One region of the Streptococcus sp. 1453 genome, then DNA from elsewhere that is predicted to be linked to it. Evidence: predicted binding sites of a transcription regulator. Region 1 holds the regulator's gene; each other region holds the start of a gene.
What was found. The regulator Rex, encoded in region 1, represses fermentation and respiration genes when NADH is low (regulators of the CRP and FNR family bind a similar motif). The targets are predictions, from matches to a motif close to TTGTGAANTANTTCACAA.

Region 2: the regulator Rex is predicted to act here: its motif matches at 5,495-5,512, upstream of adhP (alcohol dehydrogenase AdhP).
Region 3: the regulator Rex is predicted to act here: its motif matches at 2,036-2,053, upstream of HW098_RS02295 (formate/nitrite transporter family protein).
Region 4: the regulator Rex is predicted to act here: its motif matches at 3,330-3,347, upstream of adhE (bifunctional acetaldehyde-CoA/alcohol dehydrogenase).

What each region holds. Positions count from the first base shown of each region.
Region 1 covers NZ_VMLZ01000003.1:180,531-187,993, forward strand. Annotated here, with positions in the region: gene HW098_RS02750 (cysteine desulfurase family protein) at 1-404, shown strand, start outside; gene HW098_RS02755 (DUF1831 domain-containing protein) at 409-756, shown strand; gene HW098_RS02760 (DUF4649 family protein) at 764-979, shown strand; gene HW098_RS02765 (redox-sensing transcriptional repressor Rex) at 1,062-1,703, shown strand; gene HW098_RS02770 (gamma-glutamyl-gamma-aminobutyrate hydrolase family protein) at 1,721-2,410, shown strand; gene radC (DNA repair protein RadC) at 2,407-3,087, opposite strand; gene pcrA (DNA helicase PcrA) at 3,130-5,421, opposite strand; gene HW098_RS02785 (methionyl aminopeptidase) at 5,938-6,798, opposite strand; gene spxR (CBS-HotDog domain-containing transcription factor SpxR) at 6,814-7,463, opposite strand, start outside.
Region 2 covers NZ_VMLZ01000005.1:246,730-254,192, reverse strand. Annotated here, with positions in the region: gene pepC (aminopeptidase C) at 1-1,333, shown strand, start outside; gene HW098_RS04715 (PTS system mannose/fructose/sorbose family transporter subunit IID) at 1,389-2,300, opposite strand; gene HW098_RS04710 (PTS mannose/fructose/sorbose transporter subunit IIC) at 2,324-3,127, opposite strand; gene HW098_RS04705 (PTS sugar transporter subunit IIB) at 3,155-4,144, opposite strand; gene adhP (alcohol dehydrogenase AdhP) at 4,379-5,398, opposite strand; gene HW098_RS04695 (Cof-type HAD-IIB family hydrolase) at 5,623-6,435, opposite strand; gene HW098_RS04690 (NCS2 family permease) at 6,625-7,463, shown strand, end outside.
Region 3 covers NZ_VMLZ01000003.1:67,870-75,332, forward strand. Annotated here, with positions in the region: gene gyrA (DNA gyrase subunit A) at 1-1,194, shown strand, start outside; gene srtA (sortase SrtA) at 1,194-1,937, shown strand; gene HW098_RS02295 (formate/nitrite transporter family protein) at 2,077-2,874, shown strand; gene HW098_RS02300 (O-acetylhomoserine aminocarboxypropyltransferase/cysteine synthase family protein) at 3,022-4,302, shown strand; gene HW098_RS02305 (DUF2130 domain-containing protein) at 4,398-5,672, shown strand; gene truB (tRNA pseudouridine(55) synthase TruB) at 5,683-6,561, shown strand; gene udk (uridine kinase) at 6,675-7,313, shown strand; gene HW098_RS02320 (GbpC/Spa domain-containing protein) at 7,424-7,463, shown strand, end outside.
Region 4 covers NZ_VMLZ01000007.1:9,044-16,506, forward strand. Annotated here, with positions in the region: gene HW098_RS06835 (XRE family transcriptional regulator) at 1-521, opposite strand, end outside; gene adhE (bifunctional acetaldehyde-CoA/alcohol dehydrogenase) at 644-3,295, opposite strand; gene HW098_RS06845 (MORN repeat-containing protein) at 3,595-4,005, opposite strand; gene HW098_RS06850 (low molecular weight protein-tyrosine-phosphatase) at 3,992-4,435, opposite strand; gene yajC (preprotein translocase subunit YajC) at 4,482-4,781, opposite strand; gene tkt (transketolase) at 4,899-6,875, opposite strand; gene HW098_RS06865 (ribonuclease P) at 6,991-7,463, opposite strand, start outside.

The sequences.
Region 1 (7,463 bases):
CTGCCATCGTGGGTATGGTTGCAGCCCTAAAAGAAGACCTAGAAAAACAGGAAGAACATTTCCAACATGTACAAAATCTAGAAACTGCCTTTCTGGCAGAACTAGAGGGCATTCAATATTACTTGAATAGAGGAGAACATCATCTCCCTTATGTCCTCAATATTGGATTTCCTGATCAAAAAAATGACCTCTTACTCCTTCGGCTAGATTTAGCTGGAATTTCAATCTCTACTGGCTCAGCCTGTACAGCAGGCATTGTCCAATCCAGCCATGTTCTTGAAGCCATGTACAGAGCAAATTCAGACCGCTTGAAGGAATCCGTTCGTATCAGTTTGTCTCCACAAAATACTGTTGAAGACCTACAAACCCTCGCAAAAACCTTAAAAGAAATTATCGGAGGTTAGCCATATGGCATTTGAAAAAACCATTCAGTTAAAAAATTGTCGTTACGACTACACTCTTAGCCCTTCTGTTAAAAAATTCACCCTCAAAGACAATACTTTTTTTGAGACAAAGGTTGGTAACTATGAACTAACTCGCCTACTTGAAAAAGTGCCAAACAGCGGTGAAGGCTTCCAACTTAAAATCATCATTAACAAGGAACTTACAGGGGCTAAAATCAATATCACTGACAAGTTTGGGCTACGTCTAGTTGATATTTTCAAATCAGAAGACCACCACATTCATCAGGAAAAATTCTACTTCCTCATGGATAGCTTGGTAGAACGTGGTGTCTTTACAAAATCAGAAAGATAGAGCTAAAATGTTTGAACTGACCTATAAGGACAGCTATCATGTTGAGCGTACTCTCAAGTATGAGGATTATGAAGCTCTCATGCTAGCTCTGTCAGGATGTGTAACCCTACCAGATACACTGTATGTGACTTCTTTGACTTTTGAGGGACAGGAAGTTTACCAAGGACTGGTCGGAGACCTCTACCGTTTTCTATCACATGCAGATTTTTTACAACAAAACTAAGATTTTTCTTAGTTTTTTCTTGTTTTTGTTGATTTTTTCACAATGTTTCTATAAAATAGAAGAATAGAAAGGTTGTGATTTTGTGAAAGATAAACAGTCTGCTATTCCAAAAGCTACAGCGAAAAGACTCTCTCTCTACTATCGAATTTTTAAGAGATTTCATGCAGAAAAGATTGAACGTGCCAACTCTAAGCAAATTGCAGAGGCCATTGGGATTGATTCAGCGACCGTACGTCGGGATTTTTCCTATTTTGGTGAACTAGGTCGGCGTGGATTTGGATATGATGTCAAAAAACTGATGACATTTTTTGCCGATTTGCTCAATGATAACTCTATTACCAATGTCATGCTGGTTGGTATTGGAAATATGGGCCATGCCCTTCTCCACTACCGCTTCCACGAGCGTAACAAGATGAAGATTATCATGGCCTTTGACCTAGATGACCATCCCGAAGTCGGAACCCAAACTCCTGATGGAATTCCTATTTACGGGATTTCTCAAATCAAGGATAAAATCAAGGATGCTGATGTGAAGACTGCTATCCTGACCGTTCCCAGCGTTAAGTCACAAGAGGTTGCCAATCTCTTGGTTGATGCTGGCGTGAAAGGAATTCTTAGTTTTTCACCAGTCCATCTGCATTTACCAAAAGATGTGGTCGTTCAGTATGTCGATTTGACAAGTGAACTCCAAACCCTCCTCTATTTCATGCGAAAAGAGGATTAGAAAGCGAAAATCATTTTATGAAAAAACCAGTTATAGGGATTACAGGAAACGAAAAAACTCATCCTGATGATGACATCATGATGAGCTACGCAGCAAAAGGCTTTGTTGAAGGCGTTAAAGACGCTGGAGGGATTCCCATCATCCTACCGATTGGTGATCAAGAAATGGCTAGCCACTATATCAGTTTGATTGACAAGCTCATCTTGACAGGTGGGCAAAATGTTGATCCAAAATTCTATGGTGAACCAAAAACTATTGATAGCGATGACTACCACCTTCAAAGAGATATCTTCGAACTGGCCCTCATCAAGGAAGCTATTAAACAGAAAAAGCCAATTTTTTCTGTCTGCCGTGGAACACAACTCTTTAACGTTGCCATGGGTGGAACTTTGTACCAAGATATAGAAGACCATTGGCAGGATTGTTCGGCTGAGTACACAACCCAACGCTTGGTGACAGAACCAGATACTGTTCTCCGAGAAATCTATGGAGAAATCTCCCATATCAACTCCTTCCACCATCAGAGTATTAAGGATTTAGCACCTAACTTAAAGATTGCAGCTCATGATCCTAAGGATGGTATCATTGAAGCTGTCATGAGTACGGATGATGTCGCCTTTCTCGGTGTCCAATGGCATCCAGAATTTCTATTTGAAAATCGTCCCAAAGATAAAAACCTCTTTGACTATGTCGTTAATGAACTTTAGATTAAATCCGTCTTTTCACGATAACTAAAGTAATTAGAATGAGAGACAATCAAATGGTCCAAGAGGACAATCCCCATCAGTTCGCAGGCTTCTTTGACAAGTTTAGTGACATGATCATCATTTCGGCTAGGGGCTACCGCTCCTGAAGGATGATTGTGAACTAAGATGAGAGAGGTCGCCATATGCTTGATGGCATAGTGAAGAATCTCTCGCGGTTCAGCGATACTACGAGTTGCAGAACCGATAAAAATGGTCTGTTGATGGATGATTTGATTTTGAGTATTGAGATAGAGCGCCACCAGGTGCTCTTGTTTTTTATCCCCCAATTCCTGTTGCATCTTCTTGGCCAACTTTTGGCTACTAAGAATACTTTCCATCTCAAGGGTCTCATGTTTATGAATACGATGGCCCAGTTCAATCATAGCTTGTAATTCTATTGCCTTAACACGTCCGATACCAGATAGGCTCTGCAATTCCTGCAGGGTCATTTTTTTCAAATCCGTTAGGCTTGAAAGATTGCTCAAGACTTTCTGGGCAATTTCAAAAACGCTAGCCTGACGTGTCCCTGTCCTGAGTAGAATAGCTAGCAACTCTTGATTACTAAGCGCTTCTACTCCTTCCTTGGCCAGTCTTTCTCTTGGTAATAGTGAATCTTCTTGGAATGAAATACTGTACATAAAAATCCTCCTCACTTTATTATTCGTGAGAAGGATGAAAAATTAGATTTTTTTCTCAATTGGGGCTACACTAGCTAAAAGTTTTTTCAAACCTACTTCTGGGAAATTGATTTTTAATTCCTGCGTAGCACCGCTACCTGAAACTTCCAAAACAGTTCCCTCTCCCCATTTCTTGTGGAGAGCAATGTCACCAATAGACCAATTTGCTTCACTAGACGCTGATTTTGCTCCTGCTGTAAATTGACCAAATGGGAGACCGCTTGATTGGATAGTTCTTGGGGCAGCACTACGTTTACGATCTTGAAGAGCTTGAGCCAGGCTCATACCTTGACCGAAGGCAAGACCACCACTGCTATATGCTGCCTTAAAGCTTGAATTTGCTGGACGGGCTAGACCTTGGTACTCAAGCAAGTCTGAACTGATTTCGTTAATAAAACGAGTCGGACGATTGTAGTTGGTACGACCAAAAAGCAGGCGCGAATTGGCATTGGTCAGATAGAGGACTTTCTCTGCACGCGTAATTCCTACATAGGCTAGACGGCGCTCTTCTTCTAGTTCATCTTGATCTTCAGCTGCACGGCTAAGCGGGAAGACATTTTCTTCCATCCCAATCAAAAATACAACTGGAAACTCGAGACCTTTGGCAGCATGCAGGGTCATTAGGGTAACTTCTGATGTCTCCTGACTACCTGAATCTGTGTCGGCAATCAAGGCCAAGTCATTTAAGAAATGACTCAGTTTATCCAAACCAGTTTCCTCTTCTGGATCATCAGAGGTGTCATCAAAGTTCTTCGTAACAGAAAGAAACTCTTCGATATTTTCAACCCGAGCCTTGCTTTCTAGAGTCGCTTGGGCATTAAGAATATCAACGTAACCTGTTTTTTCTAAAACAGCCTCAACCAGCTCAGTAATGCTTAAGTGGTCCAGTTGTTCCCGCAAATCCAGAATCATATTGGCAAAATCCCAGATAGACTGGGCTGTTTTACCCTTGATACCAGATAACATGATATTGGCTGAAGCATCTAGCATGGACATATTTTGCAAATTTGCAAAGTCACGGATTTTCTCAACCGTACCTGGGCCAATTCCACGTTTCGGTTCGTTGATAATACGCTCAAAACTGATATTGTCACTCAAATTAGCAATGAGGTTTAGATAAGCGATAATATCTCGGATTTCCTTACGGCTGTAGAACTTGGTTCCTCCAACCATTGTATAAGGGATGTTAGATTTGAGCAGAGCTTCCTCAATAGTACGAGACTGGGCATTTGTACGATAGAGAACTGCAAAATCCTTGTGAAGAAAGTTTTGACTGCGACTAAGTTCATCGATGGTTTTGGCTACAAATACAGCCTCATCTAGCTCATCATCGGCACGATAGTAAACGATTTGCTCCCCATCAGCATTTTGAGTCCAGAGATTCTTAGGACGGCGGTTTTTATTGTTTTTAATGACCTCGTTGGCCGCTTGAAGAATGGTTTTGGTTGAACGGTAATTCTCCTCCAACAAAACAACCTTGGCTTGGGGATAATCCTTTTCGAAGTCCAAGATATTCTGCATATCAGCACCACGCCAACCGTAGATAGACTGGTCCGCATCCCCAACCACACAGATGTTTTTAAAGCGCGAAGCCAAGAGTTTGACCAATTGGTACTGAGCGTGGTTGGTATCTTGGTACTCATCAACGTGGATGTATTGAAACTTCTGCTGGTAATAAGTCAAAACATCAGGATTTTGATCAAAGAGACGCAAGGTCAGCATAATCAAATCATCAAAGTCAACCGACTCCGACTGACGCAGTTCTTTCTGATAGGCTGTATAACACTGGGCCACGATTTGCGTATACATATCTCCAGCTTGGGCAGCATAGGCAACATCATCAATCAGATCATTCTTAGCATTGGAAATAGTTCCTAAGATACTCCGTTCATTCCATTTTTTAGGATCCAAGTTCAACTGCTTGAGAATGCGTTTCATAAGAGTTCGCTGTTCACCAGAATCCACAATAGTAAAATTACGGTTGTAGCCAATATGGTCCGCATCGCGACGCAAAATACGCACACACATGGAGTGGAAGGTCGCAATCAGACAGTCCTGAGTAGCTGGATTGAGGTTATAAGCACGCTCTTTCATCTCACGCGCAGCCTTATTAGTAAAGGTAATGGCCAAGATATTCCACGGATTGACCAGCTTTTCATCGATTAAATAAGCGATACGGTGGGTCAAAACTCGAGTCTTCCCAGAACCAGCCCCTGCCATGATCAACAAGGGCCCTTCTGTCGTTTGCACAGCCTCAGCCTGACGGTCATTCATTCCATTTAATAATGCGTTCATCTTCTCTTCCTTACTCTTGAAGTCAATATCTCTATTATATCAGAATTCAGGGAAAATAGAAACTTTACAGGGAATAGCAAAATATAGTGGATTGAAACTAAAATACTACACTGTGGGTTTCTAAAACACTCGACTTTTTCACTCAATTTTTTCATAAACTAGCTCAATACCTCAATATAAAAAAGTAAATTTAAGATTGGCAATACGAACGTTAAACAGAATTCCATTTATCTTTTTAAAACCAAAACAACGATATCGTAAAACCTCTACACGAACAATAGATTGCGACACTAAAATATTCTCCCCTAGTTTTGCTTTACTAATAGTATATAGGAGGAGAGCCCTGAATCCTAGATCCTCTGTTATGATGTGGTTACAAACAGAGTTGAAAAAAATCTTAAAATCAGAAAAACGCATTATACCAGGCATTAAAAGCTTGATACAATGCATTTTATTATAAAAAGATCTACTGGATTTTTTATCAAAATAAACTTCCAGTAGTCTTTTCACTTTTTATTAATAAGTTCCTTCTTCACCTTGGCTAGTCAAGATAACAGGACCATCTTTCGTAATGACAAATTGGTGTTCATATTGACAAGATAGGCCACCGTCAATAGTCTTATGGGCCCAACCAGTCTTCATATCTGTATCGATTTCCCAGTCACCGGTATTGATCATTGGTTCAATGGTTAAGACCATTCCTTCACGGAGACGAAGCCCACGACCAGCAATACCATAGTTAGGAACCATTGGTTCTTCGTGCATAGTTGGGCCAACACCATGACCAACCAAATCACGCACTACACCGTAACCACGACTTTCAGCGTATTCTTGAATGGCTGCACCAATATCACCGATACGATTTCCAACAACAGCTTGCTCAATACCCTTGTACATGGCTTCTTTGGTTACATCCATCAAGTTTTTGACTTCTTCGGACGGTGTACCAACAGCATAAGCCCAACAAGAGTCTGCAAGACCACCAGAGTAACTCTGGGTGTATTTTTTCATTTGCTCAACATTGTTGAAGTTTAATTTTGAGACATTTAGGTCAGATTTAGCAATGGGACCTCCCAAAACCATGTCAACCTTGAGCAAATCACCATCTTTCAAGGTATAGTGACGAGGGAAAGCGTGAGCCACTTCATCATTAAGAGAGCAGCAGGTAGCATAAGGATAGTCCATCATGGCACCATCAACCCCAATCTGAAGCGGAAGGAAATTTTCTTCCTTGCAACGACGGCGGACATACTCTTCAACTTCCCACATATCTACGCCAGGCTTAATCAAATCACGTAAGCCTATATGAATACTTGCTAGAAAATCACCAGCCTTGTCCATAGCTTCGATTTCACGAGCTGATTTTAATGTTATCATTTTTTCTCCTAGTTTCTAATTAATTTTAACGGTCACATTTGCCTTTGAAACAATCTGGTGACCATGATAAATATCGTAATCAATAATAGCTGACCGTCTCGTATGGTGGATGATGCGTGCTTGAATGCGCAATATATCATCTATCTGCACAGCCTGCAAAAAGTAGATCAGCATTTGTTCGATGATGAGATTGCGACCACTATTCACAACTAAATCTTGGGTCATATGAGTCAGTATCTCCGCCAATACACCATTAGCCAAAACACCGTTCTTCTCTAGCATAAAGGGTTCCACTGTAATGACTACTTCATCATGGTGATAAGAAAGTTTTTGACCAATCTGCTCAGAAAAAGTCGGTAGAGCCGAAACTTGGGAACGACTCATCTTCTCCATGACATCCCGTCGTGTCACAACTCCAAGCAAGGTTTGATTATTCCGAACAACCGGTACCATTTCAAAGTCTTCTGCGATCATCCGTTGACTCACATTGGCAATATTTGTTGATAATCCAACTAAAAATAGACTACGAGACATGACTTTATCAATTGTGGTACTTGGTGACTTATCACCCGCATCTCTCATAGTAACAACCCCAACAACGACCTGATGTTGATTGATAACAGGGAAACGACTGCTACGATTCTTACGAACTAAGTCCAAATAAT
Region 2 (7,463 bases), on a different contig from region 1:
GAACGCGATTCAAAAATCATTTACTGATAAATTATTTGCCAATTATGAAGCAAATGTCAAATACCAAGCGATTGAAAATGCTGTCAGCCACAACGGAATTTTTGCAGCTCTAGAACGTCGCCAAAGCCATGTAGACAACACATCTGTTTTCTCATTGGATTTGACCAAGGACAAGGTTACTAACCAGAAAGCGTCTGGTCGTTGCTGGATGTTTGCAGCTCTTAACACCTTCCGCCACAAACTCATTTCACAATACAAATTGGAAAATTTCGAGTTGTCACAGGCCCACACCTTCTTCTGGGATAAGTATGAGAAATCAAACTGGTTCTTGGAGCAAGTCATTGCGACTGCAGACCAAGAATTGACGAGCCGTAAGGTTAGCTTCTTACTCCAAACACCTCAACAAGACGGTGGTCAGTGGGATATGGTCGTTTCCCTCTTTGAGAAATACGGTGTCGTGCCTAAGTCAGTTTATCCTGAATCTGTTTCATCTAGTAGCAGTCGTGAGCTAAATGCCATTCTCAACAAATTGCTTCGTCAAGATGCTCAAATCTTGCGTGACTTGCTCGCTTCTGGCGCAGACCAAGCGACTGTTCAAGCTAAGAAAGAAGACCTCTTGCAAGAAATCTTTAATTTCCTTGCTATGTCACTAGGTCTTCCACCACGTAAATTTGACTTTGCTTATCGTGATAAGGATAACAACTACCAAAGTGAAAAGAGCATTACTCCACAAGAATTTTACAAGAAATATGTCAATCTTCCACTAGAAGATTACGTTTCTGTTATCAATGCTCCAACTGCTGACAAGCCTTACGGCAAATCTTACACAGTTGATATGTTGGGAAATGTGGTTGGTAGCCGTGCAGTTCGCTATATCAACGTTCCAATGGAGCGCTTGAAAGAATTGGCGATTGCCCAAATGCAAGCAGGTGAGACTGTTTGGTTTGGTTCTGATGTTGGCCAGCTCAGCAACCGCAAAGCTGGAATCCTTGCGACAGATGTTTATGACTTTGAATCAAGCATGGACATTAAACTTACTCAAGATAAGGCTGGACGTTTGGACTACAGCGAAAGCTTGATGACCCATGCTATGGTCTTGACAGGTGTTGACTTGGATGAAAATGGTAAGTCAACCAAGTGGAAGGTTGAAAACTCATGGGGAGACAAGGTTGGTGCAGATGGTTACTTTGTTGCCTCAGACGCTTGGATGGACGAATACACATACCAAATCGTTGTCCGTAAAGAATTGCTGACAGCAGAAGAACAAGCTGCTTACGAAGCAGAACCAATTGTGCTTGCACCATGGGATCCAATGGGAGCTTTGGCTGAATAAAAGCATAGAAAAAAGGAATCAGATTTTAGAACCTGGTTCCTTTTAAGTTGCTTGATTACATGATGTGAAGAACATGTGCCACAATACCCACTGCGAAGAGTGCAAGGATAATAGTGATTGGAGATACTTTTTTCTTAAGCAAGTACATGCAAAGTAAAGTAAGGAGTAGTCCTGATAGTCCAGGAATCAACATATCCAAGTTTTGTTGGAAAGTAGTAACTTTTTCAGGAGTTTGAGACAATCCTTGTCCTACTTGTGCGAATGCTTCTTGGATACCTTTAGATCCTTCTGGCAATTTATCCCAATGGATATAAGCCTTTTCATCTAGTTGAACTTTGGAAACATCGAAAGCAAATTTAATATTTACCCAGCGTTGAACAAGGACAGCAAGAATGAACATCCCAAGGATAGAAGCTCCTTTAGTGATGTCTTGAAGGATACCGCCAGACATATCTTTCGTGATTTCTGATCCAGCCTTGTATCCAACCTCTTGAACATACCACAAGAATGACATACGAATCAAGTTCCATGCAACAAAGAAGAGGAGTGGGCCCAAGATATTGCCAGTAAGGGCAAGTGAAGCACCGAGAGATCCAAGGATTGGGCGTACTGTAAACCAGAATACTGGGTCACCGATACCAGCAAGAGGCCCCATCATACCGATTTTAACCCCTTGGATAGCAGCGTCATCGATTTCCACACCATTAGCACGTTCTTCTTCAAGCGCAAGAGTAACCCCCATGATTGGAGCGGCTACGTATGGATGAGTGTTGAAGAACTCAAGGTGACGCTCAAGAGCAGCGATTTGATCTTCTTTTTTAGTGTAGAGTTTTTTGATAGCTGGAATGAGTGTATAAGCCCAGCCCAAGTTTTGCATCCGTTCAAAGTTCCAAGACCCTTGTAAGAAGGTTGAACGCCACCAAACTTTTTTACGATCTGATTTAGTTAATTGAAGTTTTTCAGTCATGATGTTTTCAGTCCTTTCTTATCTTAGTAGTCTTCTAGGATATCGCCGATTGGGTCGTTAGAAGTTGCGGCTCCTCCGCCACCATTTCCACCAGTTTTAGAAAGGTGAAGGTAGATAAGCGCGATAGCAACACCGATAGCACCAAATCCGATTAGAGTAATGTCTGATACGGCAGCGAGAACGAAACCAAGAGCGAAGAATGGCCATACTTCACGAGTTGCCATCATGTTGATAACCATAGCGTAACCAACGGCAACAACCATACCACCACCGATAGCCATACCATCTTTGAGCCAATCAGGCATAGCATTTAGAATGCTTTGTACAGTTTCAGTTGGTACCATAAGGAGAAGAGCTGCAGGAAGCGCGATACGAAGTCCTTGGAAAAGTAGCGCAATAAAATGCGCACGCTCCACAGCGCCGAAGTCACCTTTTTTAGCGGCAGCATCTGCAGTATGAACCAAACCAACTGAGATTGTACGAACAATCATAGTTAAGAATAGACCAGCAACGGCAAGAGGGATAGCAACCGCTTGGGCAACACCGATACCTGTCTTGGTAAAGTCACCACCAAGAACCATGATAATGGCAGCAGCGACAGAAGCAAGTGCAGCATCAGGAGCGATAGCAGCACCGATATTTGACCAACCAAGGGCAATCATTTGAAGCGATCCACCGAGGATAATCCCTGCTTCCAAGTGACCTGTTACAAGCCCAATAAGGGTACAGGCTACAAGTGGTTGGTGAAATTGGAATTGGTCGAGGACGCCTTCAAGACCTGCAAGGAAGGCTACAACGACTACTAAAACCATAGAAATAATAGACATCTTTAAAATCCTTTCATAAATAATGGCTTATTTGACATTGGCTTTGTTAATCAAGTCAAACAAATCTTTTTTAGAATCATTTGGTACTTTACGTACGTCAAATTCAACACCGAGGTCACGCATTTTTTCAAATGTAGCAACGTCTTCTTTGTCCATAGACAAAACAGTATTGACCAATGTTTTACCTGTTGAGTGAGCCATAGAACCAACGTTAAGAGTTTTGATTGGCACGCCGCCTTCGATGGCACGAAGAGCATCTTGAGGTGTTTCAAACAAGATAAGGGCATGTGTTTCTCCAAAACGTGGGTCTTTTGAAACCTCAATCAGTTTTTGAATTGGAACCACGTTAGCCTTGACATTACCTGGAGCTGCTTGTTTAATCAATTCTTTACGAAGGTCGTCTTTAGCCACGTTATCTGAAGCCACGATGATACGGTCTGCTTTTGAATCTGGAGTCCAAGCAGTTGCAACCTGACCGTGAAGTAGACGTGTGTCAAGACGGGCAAGATTGATTTTCAATTTACCGTCTCCAATGACCGTTCCTTCTGGGATAGCAGCTTGGGCAACTGGAGCAGCTGCAGCGCTTGCTACTTCCTCAACTGGGTTTAGCTCTTCTGGAAGAGCCTTGATGCCATCTTTGGCTTCTTTAATAATATTCGCAGCGACTTTTTCTACACCTGCAGCAGCGTCCATCAGGCGCTCTGTATAGGCTTGAATCAACATCGGTAAGTTCAGTCCTGTGATGATGGCAAACTTACGCTCAGGATTTTCTCCCATCACGCGGCTAGCTTGGTTAAATGGAGATCCACTCCAAAGGTCAGCCAAAACTAGAACCTCATCTTCTGCGTCAAATGCAGCAACAGCGTTATTAAACTTAGCGTATAGATCATCAGGGCCTTCATTTGGCATAAAGGTTACAACTTGAACCTTTTCTTGTTCACCAAAGATCATAGATCCTGACTGATGAATACCCGCAGCAAATTCGCCGTGGCTCGCAATAATGATTCCGATACTCATTATTGTCATTCCTCCTTTTTTGTTTTAGTTTTCGTTTAAGAAAACTTTAAGACTTTTTAAGTATAAACCGTTTTCATCTAAAAATCAACTATTTATCATAAAATAATTAAAAAGATTACATCTGAAAATGTTGATATATTGAGTTTTAGAGAAGTTTTTTTGAATCCATATTTAAAAATTTAATATAAAAAAGTTGGAAGAAGCTTCCAACTTTTAAAATAAGTTTCTATGAAATTAGTGGGTGAAGTCGAGTACCATACGTCCTTGGATTTGACCTTTTTCCATTTCGTCGAAAATGGCAACAGCATCTTCTATTGGACGTTTTTGAACAACTGGGACTACCAGACCTTCTGCACCGAATTGGAAAGCTTCTTCCAAGTCTTTACGAGTTCCAACAAGAGAACCGATAACTTGGATTCCATCGAGGACTGTTTTCACGATGCTGAGTTCCATCATTTCAGAAGGAAGACCGACAGCGACGACGCGACCACCAGCACGAACGGAGTCAACAGCCTGGTTGAAGGCAACTTTAGATACAGCAGTTACGACAGCTGAATGAGCTCCTCCATCAGTTTTTTCTCTGATGAGTCCTGGTACATCATCAACTTCTAGGCCGTTAATAACGACATCAGCACCGACTTCTTTTGCAAGGGCAAGTTTGTCATTGTTGATATCAACTGCGATGACATGAGCATTGAATACTTTTTTAGCATATTGAACAGCTAGGTTACCAAGCCCACCAGCACCATAAAGGACAACCCATTGGCCTGGTTCAACTTTTGCTTCTTTAATAGCTTTATAGGTTGTTACGCCAGCACATGTGATAGAAGAAGCTTGGGCTGGATCAAGTCCGTCAGGAACTTTGACAGCATAGTCAGCAGTTACGATACATTGTTCAGCCATACCACCGTCTACTGAGTAGCCGGCATTTTTCACTGTACGGCAAAGAGTTTCGCGACCAGTTGTACAGTATTCGCAAGTGCCACATCCTTCAAAGAACCAAGCAACGCTGACGCGGTCGCCGACTTTAAGGCTTTTTACATCTGGGGCAATTTCTTTAACAATACCAACACCTTCGTGACCTAGAACACGTCCTGGTACTTGACCAAAGTCACCATGGGCAACGTGGAGGTCAGTGTGGCAAACACCACAGTATTCAATTTCTACAAGTGCTTCCCCAGTTTCAAGTGGACGGAGTACTTTTTCTTCAACAGCAACACCAGTGCTTTCTGGATTTACAACAACAGCTTTCATAGCTATCCTCCTTTATATTGACCGAGAACAGGGACAACGGGACTGGATTGATTTTTTGTCAACAGAGTCGAGTGTTACGAGCTCTCTTGTATTTATATGTGAATTATATCACAAAAGAAAGCCTTTTCCAAGGTTTTGGAGGCAAAAAGTAGAACAATCGATTAACTGGTTGATGAGACTGTGAAAAGAGCACAAAGACCAGCTCGCAAGCTAGTCAGTATGGACTATAAGAATAAGTCTTGCAGGGTTTTGGCAACCCCATCTTGGTCGTTGGTCAGAGAAATTTGCTCATCTGCATAGGGGAGTAGCTCTGGATTGGCATTTTTCATGGCATAGCCCTTCCCTGCAAAAGCGAGCATTTCGGTATCATTGTGTTCATCTCCAAAAGCAATCAAATCTTTTTTGTCACGGTTCATTACCTCGAGCAAGTAGTCTAAGGCGAAGGCCTTGTTGACACCTTTTGGGGTACACTCAAGGATATTGAGCGGACCTCCCCAGGTATTGATAGACAGTTGATGCTGGTAGAAGGCGTTCATTTCTTTTGCCAAGGCATATTTGTCACTGGCTCTGGTCTGTAACAGGATACAGTTAGGATCTTTGGTTACTAACTCAGGCTGAAATTGATCTTCAGGCTGGAAAGCTTCTACACCAAATAGTTTGGGATTGGCAATTTCTTCATTAGGATTTGTAATGTAGAATTTTTTACGATATTCTCCAGCTATAAAATCGGCTTGAATGTCCTCTGAACGTCGAACCATGTCTAAAAGATATTTTTTGTCTACAGTCAAACACTTTTCAAAATCCCAAACTTGGTCTGGTAAATGAGTAAGGGAGCCGTTGAAATTAATCATAGGAGTGTTTAAGTCTAGTTCATGGTAAAAATCTTTTGACATGCGGTAAGGGCGCCCTGTCGTAATAATAACTTGATGGCCTTTTTCAGCAACTTTTTTAATAGTTTCTTTGGTAAAATCAGAAATTTGACTGTCTGAGTTGAGCAGGGTTCCATCCAGGTCTAGTGCAATAATTTTTTTCGTCATATAAACCTTTCTAGTGTCTTTCCAGATAAGATGTCTTCTATTATAACAAAAAGCAGACAGAAAAGCAGATTTCAAACAAAAAATGAAATTTCATCAAATTCTTAAATAAATCAAACAAAGATATTGAAAAAGTGAATGATAAATGATATAATTCTATTATTGTTCGTAAAAATTAAAAGGAGATTGATAATGGACAAATTATTTAAACTAAAAGAGAACGGTACAGACGTTCGTACAGAGGTTCTCGCTGGTTTAACAACTTTCTTTGCAATGAGCTATATTCTCTTTGTAAACCCACAAATTCTTTCGCAAACAGGAATGCCTGCTCAGGGTGTATTCCTCGCAACGATTATCGGTGCAGTTGCTGGTACCCTGATGATGGCCTTCTACGCCAACTTGCCATATGCTCAAGCGCCAGGTATGGGACTCAATGCCTTCTTTACCTTTACAGTTGTATTCGGGCTTGGTTATTCATGGCAAGAAGCCCTAGCTATGGTCTTCATCTGTGGAATTATCTCATTGATTATCACCTTGACAAATGTTCGTAAAATGATCATTGAATCGATTCCAAATGCTCTTCGCTCAGCTATTTCAGCTGGTATCGGTGTCTTCCTTGCTTACGTGGGAATTAAGAATGCTGGACTTTTGAAATTTACGATTGATCCAGGTAACTATACTGTTGTAGGAGAAGGAGCTGACAAAGCGCAAGCAACCATTGCGGCAAATGCTTCAGCAGTTCCAGGCTTGGTCAGCTTTAATAATCCAGCTGTTTTGGTTGCTCTTGCAGGACTTGCCATTACTATCTTCTTTGTCATTAAAGGGATTAAAGGGGGAATTATCCTCTCTATCTTGACAACAACTGTTCTTGCTATTGCAGTTGGTTTGGTAGATTTGTCTAGTATCGATTTTGCTAATAACCATGTTGGTGCAGCTTTTGAAGACTTGAAGACAGTCTTTGGTGCAGCTCTTGGTTCAGAAGGTTTGGGAGCTTTGGTTTCAGATACAGCTCGCTTGCCTGAAACTCTCAT
Region 3 (7,463 bases), 110 kb from region 1:
CTTCGTCGTTTGACAGGTTTGGAACGCGATAAGATTCAGTCTGAGTATGATGACCTCTTGGCTCTGATTGCGGATTTGGCGGATATTCTTGCTAAGCCAGAACGTGTTTCTCAAATTATAAAAGACGAATTGGATGAAGTTAAACGTAAATTTTCCGATAAACGCCGTACAGAGTTGATGGTCGGTGAAGTCTTGAGTCTTGAAGATGAAGATTTGATTGAAGAATCGGATGTCTTAATTACGCTTTCTAACAAGGGATACATTAAACGTCTGGATCAAGCTGAGTTTACTGCTCAAAAACGTGGTGGCCGCGGTGTTCAAGGAACAGGCGTTAAGGATGACGATTTTGTTCGTGAGTTAGTGTCAACTAGCACTCATGATCATTTACTCTTCTTTACAAATAAAGGACGTGTCTATCGCCTGAAAGGTTATGAAATTCCTGAGTATGGTCGGACGGCCAAAGGGCTACCAGTAGTCAATCTCTTGAAATTGGACGAAGGTGAAAGTATTCAGACTATTATCAATGTTGAGTCTGAACGTAGTGATGATGCTTACCTCTTCTTTACAACCCGTCACGGTATTGTGAAGAGAACCAGTGTTAAGGAATTTGCTAACATTCGCCAGAATGGTCTCAAGGCTTTGAACCTCAAGGATGAAGATGAGTTAATCAATGTCTTGTTGACGGAAGAAGATACGGATATTATCATTGGTACCAAGTTTGGATATGCAGTTCGCTTTAATCAATCAGCCGTTCGTGGTATGAGCCGTATCGCCACTGGTGTGAAAGGTGTTAACCTTCGTGAAGGAGACACAGTTGTTGGTGCCAGCTTGATTACTGATCAAGATGAGGTTCTTATTATCACAGAAAAAGGATATGGTAAGCGTACAGTCGCTACTGAATACCCAACAAAAGGTCGTGGTGGTAAGGGAATGCAGACAGCTAAAATTACCGAAAAAAATGGATTGCTGGCCGGTCTTATGACTGTTCAAGGGGATGAGGATGTGATGATTATCACTGATACAGGTGTCATGATTCGAACCAATCTTGCCAATATTTCACAAACAGGACGCGCAACTATGGGAGTTAAAGTAATGCGCCTGGATCAAGATGCTCAGATAGTGACCTTCACAACGGTTGCAGCGGCAGAAAAAGAAGAAGTTGGGACAGAAAATGAAACAGAAGGTGAAGCATAATGTCTCAAAAAAATAATAAAAAGAAAAACAAACGAAAAAATCTGCTGACAAATATCCTAGCAGGATTTCTGATATTACTGTCACTGGCTTTGATTTTTAATGCGCAAATTCGAAATATTTTCATGGTCTGGAATACCAATAAGTATCAAGTTAGTCAGGTATCAAAAGAAAAAATAGAAGAAAATCAGGATACAGAAGGAAATTTTGATTTTGATTCGGTCAAAGCGATCTCTTCGGAAGCTGTTCTGGCATCTCAATGGGATGCTCAAAAATTACCAGTTATTGGGGGAATTGCAATTCCTGAATTGGAAATGAATTTGCCGATTTTTAAAGGACTTGATAATGTTAATCTCTTCTACGGCGCTGGTACAATGAAACGCGAGCAAGTAATGGGAGAAGGAAATTATAGTCTAGCTAGTCACCATATCTTTGGTGTTGATAATGCTAATAAAATGTTATTTTCTCCTTTAGATAATGCTAAAAATGGTATGAAGATTTATCTAACCGATAAAAATAAAGTTTATACTTATGAAATACGAGAAGTCAAACGTGTGACACCGGATCGTGTTGATGAGGTTGATGATAGAGATGGGGTCAATGAAATCACATTAGTAACCTGTGAAGACCTTGCTGCTACAGAACGTATTATTGTAAAAGGTGATTTGAAAGAAACAAAAGATTATTCACAAACATCTGATGAAATCCTAACAGCTTTCAATCAACCATATAAACAATTTTATTAATACAAATCAGTGAAATCCAGAATTTCACTGATTTTTTTAAGATTTTCATAAAAATAAACTTTTATGAAATGCGGAAAACGCTTCCTAAAATCTAAAGTTTGTGATATAATTATCAAGAAAAAAGATTTAGGAGTTTATTATGGTTTCTTCAGAATTTATCTCAAAGATTGAATTTGCTTGCAAGAAGAAAGAAAGTCTTTATAGTCAAAGCAAATTTAAGTATGCTATTCGTTCTATGTTCGCAGGTGCATTTTTAACCTTCAGTACTGCTGCTGGTGCAGTTGGGGCTGACTTGATTAATAAAATCGCACCAGGTAGTGGACGTTTCCTCTTCCCATTTGTCTTTGCTTGGGGCTTGGCCTACATTGTTTTCTTGAATGCCGAGTTGGTAACATCAAACATGATGTTCTTGACTGCTGGTAGTTTCTTGAAAAAAATTTCTTGGAGAAAAACAGCTGAGATTTTACTATACTGTACCTTGTTCAACCTTATCGGAGCTTTAATAGCAGGGTGGGGCTTTGCTCATTCGGCAGCCTATGCGAATCTGACACACGATAGTTTCATTTCAGGTGTTGTTGAGATGAAGTTAGGCCGCTCAAATGAATTGGTCTTGCTTGAGGCGATTTTGGCAAATATTTTCGTAAATATTGCGATTCTTTCATTTGTTTTGGTCAAAGATGGTGGTGCCAAACTTTGGCTTGTGTTGTCAGCTATTTACATGTTTGTATTCTTAACAAACGAGCACATTGCGGCGAACTTTGCTTCTTTCGCGATTGTAAAATTCAGTGTTGCTGCGGATTCAATTGCTAACTTCGGTGTTGGGAATATGCTTCGCCACTGGGGTGTAACCTTCATTGGAAACTTTATCGGAGGAGGCCTCTTGATGGGTCTTCCATACGCCTTCCTCAATAAAAACGAAGATACTTATGTAGATTAAGAAAATGAGCACGATTGAGTCGTGCTTTTTTCATTTTCAAAATAAGGTAATAGCTATTTCTTATATCAAAATATAGAAAACTGATATTTGTAAACTATAACTTAAGGTGCTACAATATCCTTAATGAAACTATATGGAGGTCGCCTTATGACTCGTGATTTTAAATTTGAAACCTTACAATTGCATGCTGGTCAAGTTGTGGATCCAGCAACTAAGTCTCGTGCAGTGCCGATTTATCAAACAACATCCTTTGTTTTTGATGACACGCAGGAAGGTGCCGATCTGTTTGCCTTGAGGAAACCAGGGAACATTTATACTCGTATCACCAATCCTACAACAGCTGCCTTTGAAGAAAGAATTGCTGCTCTTGAAGGCGGTGTTGGAGCGCTAGCAACAGCATCAGGTATGGCTGCAGTGACTTATACGATTTTGGCCCTTGCCCATGCTGGTGACCATGTAGTGGCAGCGTCAACTATTTACGGTGGGACCTTCAATCTCTTGAAAGAAACCCTTCCTCGTTATGGGATCACAACAACCTTTGTCGATGTGGATAATTTGGAGGAAGTAGAAGCAGCTATCAATGACAATACCAAGCTTGTCTTGATTGAAACCTTGGGGAATCCTCTGATTAACATTCCTGACTTGGAAAAATTGGCTGAGATTGCGCATAGACACCAGATTCCACTCGTTTCGGACAACACTTTTGCTACACCATATTTGATTAACGTTTTTTCTCACGGTGTCGATATTGCTATTCACTCAGCTACTAAGTTTATCGGTGGGCATGGTACGACTATTGGTGGCGTGATTGTCGATAGTGGTCGTTTTGACTGGGCAGCTTCAGGGAAATTCCCTCAATTTGTGGATGAAGATCCAAGCTATCATAACTTGAGCTATACTCGTGATGTGGGGGCAGCAGCTTTTATTATTGCTGTCCGTGTTCAATTGCTTCGTGATACAGGTGCAGCCTTGTCACCATTTAATGCTTTCTTGTTGCTTCAAGGACTTGAAACCCTTTCACTTCGTGTGGAACGGCATGTGCAAAATGCAGAGAAAATTGTTGATTTTCTTGTCAATCATCCTAAGGTAGAAAAAGTCAACTATCCCAAATTGACAGATAGTCCTTATCATGCCTTGGCTGAGAAATACTTGCCAAAAGGTGTGGGCTCCATCTTTACCTTCCATGTCAAAGGTGGGGAGGCAGAAGCACGCAAGGTAATTGATCATTTAGAAATCTTTTCTGACCTAGCAAACGTAGCAGATGCTAAATCGCTTGTTGTTCATCCAGCAACAACCACCCATGGTCAATTGTCAGAAAAAGACCTAGAAGCAGCAGGAGTCACACCAAACCAAATCCGCTTGTCGATCGGACTTGAAAATGTAGAGGATTTGATCGAAGATTTGCGCTTGGCCTTGGAAGAAATTTAAAGAAAAAGAAGATAAACAGTGGGTTTCGACTCACTGTTTTTGATTTTCCCTTAGGCATGATATAATGGTTACAGAAATCTAGAAAGAGGAACGATATGAACGAAATCAAATGCCCCAACTGTGGGGAAGTATTTACAGTAAATGAAAGTCAGTATGCTGAACTTTTATCCCAAGTGAGAACGGCAGAGTTTGATAAGGAATTGCACGATCGGATGAAGCAGGAACTGGCCTTGGCTGAGCAAAAGGCCATGAATGAACAACAGTCTAAACTAGCTCAAAAAGACCAAGAAATTGCTCAATTACAGAGTCAGATCCAACACTTTGATACAGAAAAAGAATTGGCCAAGAAAGAGGTTGAACAGACAAGCCATCAGGCTCTCTTGGCTAAGGACAAGGAAGTACAGGCCTTGGAAAACCAATTGGCAACCTTGCGTTTGGAACATGAAAATCAACTGCAAAAGACCCTTTCTGACCTAGAAAAAGAACGTGATCAGGTTAAAAACCAGCTTCTTTTACAAGAAAAAGAAAACGAGCTTTCTCTTGCTTCAGTTAAGCAAAACTATGAAGCCCAGCTTAAAGCAGCCAGTGAACAAGTCGAGTTTTATAAGAATTTTAAGGCTCAACAATCTACAAAAGCGATTGGGGAAAGTCTGGAACACTATGCAGAGAGTGAGTTTAACAAGGTCCGTAGTTTTGCCTTTCCAAATGCCTACTTTGAGAAGGATAACAAGGTCTCTGCGCGTGGGTCTAAGGGAGACTTTATCTTCCGTGAGTGTGATAAAAATGGTGTTGAAATCATTTCCATCATGTTCGAGATGAAGAATGAAGCTGACGGAACAGAGAAGAAGCACAAGAATGCAGATTTTTACAAGGAATTGGACAAGGACCGTCGGGAGAAGAACTGTGAGTATGCGGTTTTGGTGACTATGCTTGAGGCCGATAATGACTACTTTAATACGGGTATTGTCGATGTCAGTCATGAGTATGAAAAGATGTATGTGGTCCGTCCTCAGTTCTTTATCCAGTTGATTGGGCTCTTACGTAATGCAGCGCTCAATTCCTTAAAATTTAAGCAGGAGTTGGCTTTGGTGCGTGAGCAAAATATTGACATCACTCATTTTGAGGAAGATTTGGATGCATTTAAACAGGCCTTTGCTAAGAACTACAACTCAGCTTCGACTAACTTTGGCAAAGCTATTGATGAAATCGACAAGGCCATCAAACGCATGGAAGAGGTTAAGAAGTTCCTAACCACATCCGAAAATCAACTCCGTCTAGCTAACAACAAATTGGAAGATGTCTCTGTTAAAAAATTGACCCGGAAAAATCCAACCATGAAAGCGAAGTTTGAAGCATTGAAGGGGGAGTAAGAAAGCAAAAATGAACGGTATTATCAACTTAAAAAAAGAAGCGGGGATGACCTCGCATGATGCGGTTTTTAAACTGCGTAAGATTTTGGGAACCAAGAAGATTGGTCATGGTGGGACCTTGGACCCGGATGTGGTGGGTGTTTTGCCCATTGCGGTTGGCAAGGCGACACGCATGGTCGAGTTTATGCAGGACGAGGGCAAGGTCTATGAGGGAGAGATTACTCTGGGCTATTCCACGACGACTGAGGATGCCAGTGGGGAAGTGGTCGCAGAGACACCTGTTTTATCGCACTTGGATGAAAAGCTTGTTGATGAAGCGATTGCGAGCTTGACTGGGCCTATTAGTCAGATTCCGCCTATGTATTCGGCTGTCAAGGTCAATGGTCGTAAGCTCTATGAGTATGCACGTGCAGGTCAGGAAGTGGAGCGTCCAGAACGTCAGGTGACCATTTATCAATTTGAGCGAACAAGTCCGATTTCTTATGAGGGGAATCTTGCATGCTTTACTTTTCGTGTAAAATGCAGTAAAGGGACTTACATCCGTACCTTGTCAGTTGATTTGGGAGAGAAGCTTGGTTATGCGGCTCATATGTCACATCTGACTCGTACTAGTGCAGCCGGTTTACAGCTAGAAGACGCTCTTACCTTGGAAGAAATTGCTGAAAAAGTGGAGGCTGGTCAATTGAGCTTTCTCTATCCTCTAGAGATTGGGACGGGGGACCTTGTCAAAGTTTTCCTAAGTCCAGAAGAGGCTACAGAAGTACGCTTTGGTCGTTTTGTCGAACTCGAACAAACAGAACAAGAATTGGCTGCTTTTGAAGGAGATAAATTGCTAGCAATTCTAGAGAAACGAGATAATCTATATAAACCAAGGAAGGTTTTTAGCTAGTCTAACTGAGGTGTAGGGAGTGTTGTTTCCCTTATTAGACTATCCAAAATCAGACTATAAATTTTGCTAAAAATGTGATAGAATAGACGACGGATAAAAAAACGGAGGATAGCATGCAAAATAGACCAATCATTATCGGAGTGACAGGTGGTTCTGGTGGTGGTAAGACCAGTGTTTCAAGAGCCATTTTATCGCATTTCCCTGATGAAAAGATTTCCATGATTGAGCATGATTCATACTACAAGGATCAGTCTCATTTGACCTTTGAAGAGCGTGTCAAAACCAATTACGACCATCCTTTCGCCTTTGATACAGACTTGATGATCGAGCAGATTAAGGAATTGTTGGCGGGTCGTCCAGTGGACATTCCGACTTATGACTATACAGAGCATACACGAAGCAGCAAGACCTATCGTCAAGAACCTCAAGATGTCTTTATCGTTGAGGGGATTTTGGTCTTGGAGGACAAGCGCCTGCGAGATTTGATGGATATCAAGATTTTTGTGGATACAGATGATGATGTGCGCATTATTCGTCGTATCAAGCGTGATATGGAGGAGCGTGGCCGTAGCCTTGATAGCGTTATTGACCAGTATTTAGGTGTGGTTAAACCAATGTACCACCAGTTTATCGAACCAACCAAGCGTTATGCTGATATAGTCATTCCTGAGGGAGTCAGCAATACCGTGGCTATCGACCTGTTGACGACCAAGATTGCAAAGATTTTGGAAGAAGCCCGAAATAGCAAATAATCAGATGAATTAGATTTAAGTAAATTTATTGTATATGTATTAAGTTTGGAATATAAATAATCAAAAGAAACTAAGTTTTCTCTAAATCGTTCTAAGAAAGAGTGAGTAATATGAACAAAAACTCAGTAAAATTTGGATTAGCAAGCGCAT
Region 4 (7,463 bases), on a different contig from region 1:
AAATAACTACATAAAAAATACAATCGAATTTTCAAAAGATCTGAAAACGAAAATTCTCTTTGATTCCATAGTTCCTCAAAAGATTCATCTAAAAGCGCTATTCCATACTGTTCATTATCCGTCGCTCTCACTTCATCTATTGCTTGAAGACAATCCACTATCATCTTCTCATCACGTGGCAAATCATCATAAAAATTCTCAAAAATCTCATCGAAATATTCTTCCTTTTGTTCCTGCAACTCCTTGTCTCCATAGTCAGGATGATGTAAAAGAAAGTACTTTAATTCTTGGTAGCGTTTAGGCAATTCCTTATAATCTGGCATCAAGACATAGGACGGAATTTCTAATCGATCTGCAATATATTCTAGGGTTTTTATCGTCGGTCGAAATTCTCCTTTTTCTATCCGCACCAACTGACGGACTGATAATTCAGACTCATTCCCGCAAAAAACTGGACGACTAAGTCCTTTCTCCTCTCTTAAAAGTCGCACTTTATCCCCTAACTCATTTATCTTGTTCATTTGCCCCTCGCATGATTATAAAAGATTTGATTTTCAAATAAATATATGCGATGATTATACCATTTTTCAAATAGAATTACAAAAAAGAGACAGGATAACTCCTGCCTCTAGGCTGATAACAATTATTTACGGCGTCCTGGTCTTTCTTTGTAACCATAGTAAGAATCTTCGATGATTTCTTGCATGTGGTCAACCATTGGAAGACGTGGGTTAGCTGGCGAACATTGATCTTCATAAGCAAGGAAGGCCAATTCACGAGAATGTTCTTTCCATTCTTTTTCATCAATTCCTTGTGCTTTGAAGTTCATTTGGATACCTACGCGCTCACCAAGTTCGTAAACAGCTTTTGCATAAGATTCCACACCTTCTTCTGGAGTAGAAGCTGGAAGTCCAAGCATGCGTGCGATATCTTGATATTTTTCATCTGCACGGTAGTAGTTATACTTAGGCCATGTTGCTGTCTTAGCTGGACGTGTACCGTTGTAGCGAATGACATATGGAAGCAAGATAGCATTCGTACGACCGTGGATTGTGTGGAATTGCGCACCAATCTTATGGGCCATTGAGTGAGAAATACCTAGGAAGGCATTAGCAAAGGCCATACCAGCGATTGTTGAAGCGTTATGCATTTTCTCACGTGAGTGGAAGTCTGCATTTTTAACTGAGCTTTCAAGATTTTCGAATACAAGCTTGATGGCTTGAAGTGCAAGACCGTCAGTGTAGTCGCTAGCCATTTGTGATACGTAGGCTTCAGTCGCGTGGGTCAATACGTCCATACCAGTGTCCGCAGCAACAAATCCAGGAACTGTCAATACCAAGGCAGGGTCTACGATTGCCACAGTTGGTGTCAATGAGTAGTCAGCGATTGGGTATTTACGGTTGTTTGCTTTATCAGAGATAACGGCAAATGGTGTTACTTCAGATCCTGTACCAGATGTAGTTGGGATAGCGATGAATTTAGTCTTCTTACCAAGCAATGGGAATTTGAAGGCACGTTTACGGATATCCATGAATTTTTGAACAAGATCACGGAAGTCCACTTCTGGTTGTTCGTAGAAGAGCCACATTACTTTAGCAGCATCCATTGGAGATCCACCACCGAGAGCGATGATTGTATCTGGTTTGAAGGCACGCATAATCTCAGTACCACGGTTTACAGTTGTGATATCTGGATCTGGTTCTACATCAGCAAAGATTTGGTAAACAACCTTATTGCGACGAAGATCAAGTTGTTCGATGATACGATCAAGGAAGCCAAGCTCTACCATGGCATGGTCAGTAACGATCATGACACGTTCAACGTCACGACATTTTTGAAGGTATTGAATTGAATCACGTTCAAAGTATGTTTTTGAAGGAAGTTTCATCCATTGCATGTTATTTCTCCGTCTTCCGACTTTTTTGATATTCAAGAGGTTAATGGCACTAACGTTATCCCCAACTGAATTGCGTCCGTAAGAACCACATCCAAGTGTCAATGATGGCAAGAAGGCATTGTAAACATCCCCGATACCACCGAAAGTAGAAGGCGAGTTACAGATAACACGAATAGCTTTAACAGCTTTACCAAATTCTTTAGTCAATTCTTCGTCAGCTGTGTGGATAGCTGCTGAGTGTCCAAGACCGTTAAATTCAACCATTTGACGAGCCTTAGTAATACCATCTTCACGGCTTTCAGATTTCAAAACTGCGATAACTGGTGACAATTTCTCACGAGTCAATGGCTCGTTTTCACCAACTTCTTTACATTCTGCAGCAAGAATGTTTGTTCCTTCTGGAACTGTAAATCCTGCTTGCTCTGCAATCCAAGTTGCTGGTTTACCAACGATGTCAGCGTTCAATTTCGCACCAGCACAGTTTTTGCTGTTTGCTTTCACGCCAAAGCAGAATTCTTCAAGAAGGGCTTTTTCTTTTTTGTTTACAAAGTAAGTGTGATAAGATTTGAACTCTGCTACAAATTCATCGTAAATTTCTTTGTCAATGATAACCGCTTGTTCAGATGCACAGACCATACCATTATCAAATGATTTAGACATGACGATATCGTGTGCTGCTTGACGAATGTTTGCTGATTTTTCAACATAAGCTGGAACATTTCCGGCACCTACCCCAAGAGCTGGTTTACCACATGAGTATGCGGCTTTAACCATGGCATTACCACCTGTTGCAAGGATTGTAGCAATACCTTCGTGGTTCATAAGGGCACTAGTTGCTTCCATAGATGGTTCAGTGATCCACTGTACACAGTTTTCAGGAGCTCCTGCTTTAATCGCAGCATCACGAACGATTTGAGCTGCGTGAGCTGATGATTCTTGAGCTGATGGGTGGAAGGCAAAGACGATTGGGTTACGTGTCTTCAATGAAATCAATGATTTGAAGATTGCTGTTGATGTTGGGTTTGTTGTTGGAGTGATACCACAGACAACACCAACTGGTTCAGCGATAAGAGTCAAACCTGTTACATCGTCTTCTTCGATAACGCCAACTGTCTTAGTGTGGCGCATGTTGTTTACTACGTGTTCACAAGCAAACAAGTTCTTAGTTGCTTTATCTTCAAATACACCACGTCCTGTTTCTTCAAAGGCATGTAAAGCCAATTCTCCGTGGGCATCCAAAGCTGCCACTGACGCTTTCGCTACGATGTAGTCAACTTGCTCTTGGTCCAACTTACGCATTTCTTCAAGAGCAACTAAAGCTTTTTGCACCAAGCCATCGACATGCTTTTCAGCAGCGAGTTTCTTTTCCTCTGGTGTCACAGTTTTTTTATCAGCCATATTTTCCTCCATAGCTTTCAAGGATCGATATCCTTTGTTAATTTTTTCACAATTTTATTATAACGCATTATTTCAACTTTGTAAACAGTTTCATAAACATTTCACAAAGAATTTTTAGTACCTTGTGAAATGTTTGTCATTTTCTTTTCTTAGCAAGCTTTTTCTTTAAAGTTTGTGAAATTTATTTCAAATATTTTTTATTTCACAAACTTGCTTGGAAGAGGAGCTTGGAAAGAAAGGGATTTACAGGTAAGCGCTTACTTGACAATTCTAATAATACCTCCTTTGATAAGGAGGCTTTATTTTTGTTGAAAAACGCCTTGTTTAAAAGTCCCTTCATAAACGACTTCTTGTTCTGTTGTTAGTTTTCCTTTTCCTTCAGCCTGACCATTTACAAAATCACCTTCGTAAGTCCAGCCTTCTTTAGATTGAAAGGTACCTTTTCCGTTGAAGGCTCCATTGTTGAAACCACCCGTATATTGGTCTCCATTTTGGAAGGTAATGGTTCCTTGTCCATTCATTTTACCACGGACAAGACTGCCGTCGTAAACAATCGTTCCATTATCAAGCTTTAGAACACCTTTTCCGGGAATATTTAGAAAAAAGACGAGCACAGCACAGAAAACAATGGCAACTACTGCTAAAAGCTCTAAACGTGGACGAGTCAGATAGACACGATACTTTTCGTAAAAATTCTTAAGATTTTCCATCTTCACTCTCCTTTTCTAAACGTTCTAACCAAGCTTGACACCCCTCTTGAACACGCTGATAAGTTTCCTCAAAATCTCCTGTATACCAAGGATCTGGAACACTTTCTGATGCGAATGAGTAAATCTTATCTTGACAGTCTGCTGGACACATCTGACGTAAGTCAGAAACATTTGAAGCGTCCATTCCGATAATATAATCAAAGGCTTCAAAATCTTCCTTACTAATCTGAAGCGATGTCTTATTCTTGTCATAAGGAATCTCATACTGTTGAAAAATCCCTTGAGTTCCCTTATGAATCAGATTGCCATGTTCCCAAGAGGAAGTCGCTCGACTTTGGATTTCATAATTATCTGTCATTGATTTCATAACAAACTCGGCCATAGGACTACGGCAAATATTCCCCAGACAGACAAAGACTAGTTTTTTCATCCCATTTCCTTTCTTTTATAGAAAAACGGGAGTTAGTAATCCCGTCTTATTTTTCAATTGCACCTTCTAGTGAAGCTGTTTCTTTCAGCGGTAATACTGTCTTGATAGCAGCTAGTTCAAAAGTCAAGTAAACCCCATCTACATCAAGAACAATTGTTTTCTTTTCTGTATCTACTTCATCGACTGTTCCATAAAGGCCACCGATTGTAATCACTTCATAGCCTTTTTGTAATTTATTCAAGCTTTCCATACGCTTTTGTGCTTGTTTCTTTTGAGAGCGTTGCGTAAAGAACATCAAGCCCAACATAGCCACAAGAATGATTAAAAATGTATATTGTGATTCCATTATATTCTCCTTTGTCTTTTACATAGGACTACTATATCAAATTTCAGTTACTTTTACAAGATTGTACCTTACTTTTCTAGTAAGAAAAAAACAGAGCTTGCGCCCTGATTTTTAGAATTATTTCAAGTTTTGAACGACTTTTACAAGATTTTCAACTGTAAAGCCATATTCTGCCAATACTTTTGGTGCTGGTGCAGAGGCTCCGAAGGTATCAATACCAAGAACAGCACCATCTAGACCAACATATTTGTACCAGTTTTGAGTTGCACCCATTTCGACTGCAACACGACGGCGAACTGCATTTGGAAGAATTTCTTCCTTGTATGCTGCATCTTGTTTATCAAAGACATCTGTAGATGGCATGCTGACTACGCGGACTTTTGCACCTTGACTAGCCAATTCTTTGGCAGCTGAGACAGCAAGATTAACCTCTGAACCTGTCGCAATCAAGATGGTATCAAAATCTGCTGCATTTTCATAGACAACATAGGCACCTTTTGCAACCTTGTCGAAGTCTGTTCCTTCTTCGACAGTCAAGTTTTGACGGGTCAAGACAAGGGCAGTTGGTGTTTTCTCACTTGTCACTGCAAGGTACCAAGCTGCTTGCGTTTCACGCGCATCTGCTGGACGGAAAACATTCAGATTTGGCATGGCACGAAGACCTGCTAAATGCTCAACTGGTTCGTGCGTTGGACCGTCTTCCCCAACTGCGATTGAATCGTGGGTAAAGACATAAGTCACAGGAAGACCTTGCAAAGCTGACAAGCGGACAGCTGCCTTCACATAGTCAGAGAAGACGAAGAAAGTTCCACCGTATACACGAAGTCCACCGTGAAGGGCCATCCCGTTCAAGATCGTTCCCATGGCAAATTCACGAACACCAAACTGAATGTTGCGGTTCAAGCGATTGGCATCGTCTTGAAGTCCGTCAGTCTTGATATAAGTCATGTTTGAGTGAGCTAGGTCAGCTGATCCACCCAAGAAAGTTGGTAACTTAGCTGCCACAACGTTCAAGGCATCCTGACTCGAGTTACGAGTTGCTTGAGAGAAACCATTTTCTAAGGCTGGGAAGTCTGCTGGAGTTACTTCAACTGGATCACGTCCATTGATGATGGCTTCTACTTCTGCAGCCAATTCTGGATGCACTTCTTTATAGTCAGCAACTAATTTTGTCCAAGCTTCATAAGCTGATGCGCCACGGTCTGCAACATGTTCTTTGAAATCAGCATATACTTGTTCTGGGATTTCAAATGGTTCGTAGTCCCAACCAAGAACTTGACGAGTTGCTGCAGTTTCATCTGCTCCAAGAGGAGCACCATGTACGGCATTAGTTCCTTGTTTGTTTGGTGAACCGTATCCAATAACAGTCTTCACTTCAATCAAAGATGGTTTGCCTGAAGCTTTAGCTGTTTCGATAGCAGCATGGATTGCTTCCAAGTCTGTTCCATCTTCAACCAAGGCAGTATGCCAACCGTAGGCATTGTAACGCTCACGAACACTTTCTGTAAAGGAATCCTTTGTCTCACCATCCAAGTTGATGTCATTTGAATCATAAAGAACAACCAACTTATCAAGTTTTTGCAAACCTGCGTATGAAGCCGCCTCACTTGAGACACCTTCCATCAAGTCTCCGTCTCCACAGATAACATAAGTATAGTGGTCAAAGATATTGTAGCCTTCGCGATTATATTTGGCTGCCAAGAAACGTTCTGCCTGGGCAAAACCAGTAGCAGTTGAAATCCCTTGACCTAAAGGACCTGTTGTAGCATCAATTCCTGCTGTATGGCCAAATTCTGGGTGACCTGGTGTTTTTGAACCCCATTGACGGAAGCTCTTGATCTCATCCATGCTGACATCTTCAAAACCAGAAAGGTGAAGAAGGGCATAAAGAAGCATTGAACCATGACCTGCTGAAAGAATAAAGCGGTCGCGGTTAATCCAGTTTGGTTGAGCTGGATTGATACGAAGTTGTTTTGTAAAGAGGCTGTAAGCCATCGGAGCTGCTCCCATAACCACACCTGGGTGACCTGAGTTGGCTTTATTAATGGCGTCAATACCTAGGAAACGAATTGCATTAACAGATAGATTTGACATAGAATTTCCTTTCTATTTGAGGTGATTAGTGAATCACACATTCTATTTTACTATTATATGAAAAAATACATAGAATAGCAATTAAACAATTCGACGTAAATAAGTATTCTATTTGCTATCCTCTAGTCGCCTGATAGTAGGGAAGTAAGCGCTCATAAGCTTCATCTAATTTTTCTAAAATCACTTCTAATGATTGATTTTCAATAAAAGAAACATCTGCTTTAACTAAAACTTTGCGAACTTCCTGACTTCTCAACTTCTCGCGTAAAGTACAACGATTTTCTTCGTTCGCCTCCCACCGTTGACTTTGACCATCGGAGTAGGCTAGATAATAAATCCCTTCAACGGTTGGAATGTCTAAAACTTTGGCTTGTTGCTCCAAGGTTTGCTCATCTTTCTTGCGCTCTATAAAACTAACTTCTAAGGAAATACCAAAATCAGAAGAATTCCCGTACAAACGTAAGGCTAGCATAGGCTCTGTCACTTGTCCGTCTCTCTGTAGATAGACCCAAAAATGTGGTCGCAAACGCTGCGCTTGATTCATCCACTGGCTAGTCTGTTGGAGTTGCCATTCTGGATGATTTGCCT